One region of the Streptomyces sp. NPDC041970 genome, then DNA from elsewhere that is predicted to be linked to it. Evidence: riboswitches for the same ligand, from Rfam matches in the RefSeq annotation. Region 1 holds a riboswitch; the other holds the start of a gene.
The links. A riboswitch is a leader RNA that binds a small molecule or an ion and turns the genes downstream of it on or off. The one in region 1 is predicted to bind glycine.
Positions count from the first base shown of each region.

Region 2: linked by a shared signal. The riboswitch ahead of gcvT (glycine cleavage system aminomethyltransferase GcvT) and the one ahead of gcvP (aminomethyl-transferring glycine dehydrogenase) in region 1 are both predicted to bind glycine.

Region 1 covers NZ_JBVJCD010000008.1:9,900-12,284, forward strand. The annotation lists gene ACZ6EJ_RS06540 (DNA polymerase IV) at 1-531, shown strand, start outside; gene ACZ6EJ_RS06545 (PRC-barrel domain-containing protein) at 456-824, opposite strand; glycine riboswitch at 956-1,051, shown strand; gene gcvP (aminomethyl-transferring glycine dehydrogenase) at 1,244-2,385, shown strand, end outside.
Region 2 covers NZ_JBVJCD010000014.1:39,964-42,348, reverse strand. The annotation lists gene ACZ6EJ_RS10430 (AAA family ATPase) at 1-378, opposite strand, end outside; glycine riboswitch at 541-637, shown strand; gene gcvT (glycine cleavage system aminomethyltransferase GcvT) at 800-1,924, shown strand; gene gcvH (glycine cleavage system protein GcvH) at 2,035-2,385, shown strand, end outside.

The DNA.
Region 1 (2,385 bases):
ACGGACGACCCCACGGTGGTCCGTGAGGCCGCTGGGCGGCTTCTGGAGTCCGTCGACACCACCGGGGGCGTACGGCTCCTCGGCGTGGGCGTCACGGGCCTGGCCGACTACACGCAGGAGGACCTCTTCGCGCAGGCCGCCGACGCCCGCGAGCTGGCGCGGCGGTCGCGGGAGCCGCAGCCGCCCGCGGACGCCGGCGGCGGGCGCGCCGAGCCCGCCGCCGAGGAGTCCGACCAGGACGACGCGGAAGCGCTCGCGGCCCGGCGCTGGCCCGCCGGCCACGACGTGCACCACGAGGAGCACGGGCACGGCTGGGTGCAGGGCAGCGGCGTCGGCCGGGTCACCGTGCGGTTCGAGGAGCCGTGGAGCGCGCCCGGCCGCGTCCTCACCTTCCGCACCGACGATCCGCTGCTGCGGCCGGCCGATCCGCTGCCGCTCGTCCGCGAGCCGGCCGACTACTCCTCCTGGCCCGCCAGCCTGCCGAAGTCGCGGTCGGGCGCGGACTCCGCGGGGGGCGAGTCCAGCCCGTAATGGCGGTAGAGCCGCAGTTCCTGGTCGGGCGAGAGGTGCCGGCCGACGCCGAAGTCCGGCGCGCCCCTGATCAGCGCGCGGTCGAAGGGGACCCGCAGGGCGTCCTCGACGAACTCGCTGGGCTCCAGGGGCACGAAGGCGTCCCGGCTGAACAGTCCGGTGCGCACGGCCGCCCACTCGGGCACGCCCGTCGCGTCGTCGAGATAGACCTCGTCCACCGTCCCGATCTTGACGCCCTCGCGGTCGAACGCCTTGCGGCCGATCAGTCGGCGCGGATCGATATCGGCCTGCACGGTTCCTCCCACGGATCGCGGCTGCTCGGGGCGTTCCTGACGCCCACCAGCACCACACAAGTGCAGATCGGCGGCGTCGGCCACTCGAGGGCTCCGGCCCGGTGGCCGCTGGTAGGCTGGGACACGGCTGCTGACCCCGTGCGGGAGAGTCCTCCGGCGAGTGCCGGAGGCGCCGAAGGAGCAACTCCTCCCCGGAATCTCTCAGGCTCCCGTACCGCACGGACGAGGTCACTCTGGAAAGCAGGGCGGTTCCGTACGGGCGCAGGCCGGGACGGGTCCGACCCTCACCGACGGTGAAAACCGGCGCGCCTCGGGGCGGGTCGGTGAAGCTCTCAGGTTGAGATGACAGAGGGGGAGGCCGTTCGGGCACCCGCGCCGTGGTGCCCCTCGCAGGTCGTGAAGACCAGGAGGCCTCCACCATGACCCCCCGTCGCACTCCGCTCTCCCAGTTGGAGCAGGGCATTCCGTTCGAGCAGCGCCACATAGGGCCCGACGCCGAGGCCCAGGCGAAGATGCTCGCCCAGGTCGGTTACGGCTCCCTCGACGAGCTGACCGCCGCCGCGGTGCCCGACGTGATCCGGAGCGCCGAGGCACTGGACCTCCCCGCCGCGCGCACCGAGGCGGAGGTGCTGGCCGAGCTGCGGTCGCTGGCCGACCGCAACCAGGTGCTCGCCCCGATGATCGGCCTCGGCTACTACGGCACCTTCACGCCGCCCGTCATCCTGCGCAACGTGATGGAGAACCCCGCCTGGTACACGGCGTACACGCCGTACCAGCCGGAGATCTCCCAGGGCCGCCTGGAGGCCCTGCTGAACTTCCAGACGATGGTCGCCGAGCTGACCGGGCTGCCCACCTCCGGCGCCTCGCTGCTCGACGAGGGCACCGCGGCCGCCGAGGCGATGGCGCTCGCCCGGCGCGTCGGCAAGGTCAAGAACGGCGTGTTCCTGGTCGACGCCGACACCCTGCCCCAGACCGTCGCGGTGATCGAGACCCGCGCCGAGCCCACCGGCGTCGAGGTCCTCGTCGCCGACCTGAGCAACGGGATCCCCGCCGAGATCGCCGAGCGCGGCGTCTTCGGCGTCCTGCTCCAGTATCCGGGCGCGTCCGGCGCCGTGCGCGCCATCGAGCCCGTCATCGAGCAGGCCCACGAGCTGGGCGCGATCGTCACCGTCGCCGCCGACCTGCTGGCCCTGACCCTCCTCGCCTCGCCCGGCGCGCTCGGCGCCGACATCGCGGTCGGCACCACCCAGCGCTTCGGCGTCCCCATGGGCTTCGGCGGCCCGCACGCCGGCTTCATGGCGGTCCGCGAGAAGTTCGCCCGCAGCCTGCCCGGCCGCCTGGTCGGCGTCTCCGTCGACGCGGACGGCGACACGGCGTACCGCCTGGCCCTGCAGACCCGCGAGCAGCACATCCGCCGTGAGAAGGCCACCAGCAACATCTGCACCGCGCAGGTCCTGCTCGCCGTCATGGCCGGGATGTACGCCGTCTACCACGGCCCCGACGGGCTGCGCACGATCGCCCGGCGCACCCACCGCTTCGCCGCGATCCTGGCCGAGGGGCT
Region 2 (2,385 bases), on a different contig from region 1:
GACGACGGATTCGCCGGAGCGCACCGCCTTCCAGAGGCCGAGGTAGTGGGCGGCGCGGGCCAGGGGGCGGTAGAGGGCGTAGGGGAGTAAGCGGGGCAGGGCGGCGGCCCAGCGGTCGCGGGTGTTCTGGGAGTCGATGGCGCGGCCCGTGACCGTGCGCCGGATCAGGGTGGACTTCCCGCTGCCGGGGAGGCCGGAGACCACCACGATGTCGCCGGCGGCGAAGTCGAGGCTGCGCGGCGCCGGCCCGGTGAGCCCGCGCAGATCGCGTACCACCGGCGCACGGGCCGTCGGCAGCTCCTGCGCGGGTGCGCCGGACTGTGCGGGCACCGCGCCGTGCGCGACCCCCGCGATCGGCACCGACCGCTGCGATGTCATCGCCCATCCCCCTGCCGTCGGGACACCCACGTCTGCCCCTGAGTGTAAAGAAAAGGTAATACGGCACAACCGGCCGCGCCGCCGCCGCCCGCGCGGGGACCGCACGCCCCACTCTCTCCCGGCCCGTGCGATGATGAGGCCGCCAACTGCATACCGGCCGTTCGAATCCGCGCGGGAGAGTTCCGGCCCCAGGTGGGCCGGGCGCCGAAGGAGCAAGATCCTCCCTTGAATCTCTCAGGCCCCGTACCGCGTGGATGAGGCAGATCTGAAAAGCGAGCCGCCCGGCGGCTCCACCCAAGGTGCAAGCCGCGCCCCGCGAGATGGGGCATACCCCGCCAGGGGCGTCCGGCGAACCTCTCAGGTTCCGATGACAGATGGGGAGGGTCCGTCCCTGCCGTCGTCATGTCCTGGAGCCGTACCCATGAGTCCTGCCCCCCGCCGCACAGCCCTCGACGCGCTGCACCGCTCGCTCGGCGCCACCATGACCGACTTCGCGGGCTGGGACATGCCCCTGCGGTACGCCAGCGAGCGCGAGGAGCACCAGGCCGTGCGCACCCGCGCCGGCCTCTTCGACCTGTCCCACATGGGCGAGATCTCCGTCACCGGGCCCGAGGCCACGGCCTTCCTGGACTTCGCGCTGGTGGGGAACATCTCCACCGTCGGCGACGGCCGGGCCCGGTACACGATGATCGTCCAGGAGGACGGCGGCATCCTGGACGACCTGATCGTCTACCGGCTGGACGAGTCCGGCGCCCCCGCCTTCATGGTCGTCGCCAACGCGGGCAACGCGGGGATCGTGCTGGACGCGCTCACCGCCCGCGCCGAGGGCTTCGACGCCGAGGTGCGCGACGACCGCGACGCGTACGCGCTGCTCGCCGTGCAGGGCCCGGCGTCCCCCGCCGTCATGAAGGCCGTCACCGACGCCGACCTGGACGGGCTGAAGTACTACGCGGGCCTGCCGGGCGACGTCGCCGGGGTCCCGGCGCTGATCGCCCGTACCGGCTACACCGGCGAGGACGGCTTCGAGCTGTTCGTCGCCCCCGAGCACGCCGAGCGGCTCTGGCGGGCGCTGACCGAGGCCGGCTCCGCGCACGGGCTGGTCCCCTGCGGGCTCTCCTGCCGCGACACGCTGCGCCTGGAGGCGGGGATGCCGCTGTACGGGCACGAGCTGACGACCGCGCTGACCCCCTTCGACGCCGGTCTGGGCCGGGTCGTGAAGTTCGAGAAGGACGGCGACTTCGTGGGGCGCGAGGCGCTGGCGGCCGCCGCCGAGCGCGCCGAGACCGCGCCGCCGCGCAGGCTGGTGGGGCTGGTCGCGCAGGGCCGCCGGGTGCCGCGCGCGGGCTTCCCCGTGGTCGTGGACGGCAAGGTGGTCGGCGAGGTCACCTCCGGCGCCCCCTCCCCGACCCTGGGCAAGCCGATCGCCATGGCGTACGTGGACGCGGCCCACGCGGAGCCGGGGGCCGAGGGCGTGGGCGTGGACATCCGCGGCACGCACGAGCCGTACGACGTCGTCGCGCTGCCGTTCTACAAGCGCCGGAAGTGACGCTCCGGGACGATCGGGACGTCCCCGGCGCCGGGACGCGACCCGCCCGCGTCTCACACCGCAAGACCACCGTCCATCAGCACTCCCCCGCGTACAGGAGAATTCAGGTCATGAGCAACCCCCAGCAGCTTCGGTACAGCAAGGAGCACGAGTGGCTGTCGGCCGTCGAGGACGGCGTGGCGACCATCGGCATCACGGAGTACGCGGCCAACGCCCTCGGCGACGTCGTCTACGCCCAGCTCCCGGAGGTCGGTGACACGGTGACCGCGGGCGAGACCTGCGGCGAGCTGGAGTCGACCAAGTCGGTCAGCGACCTGTACTCGCCGGTGACCGGTGAGGTCACGGCGGCCAACCAGGACGTCGTGGACGACCCCTCGCTGGTGAACTCCGCTCCCTTCGAGGGCGGCTGGCTGTTCAAGGTGCGCGTCGCGGAGGAGCCGGCCGACCTGCTCTCCGCCGAC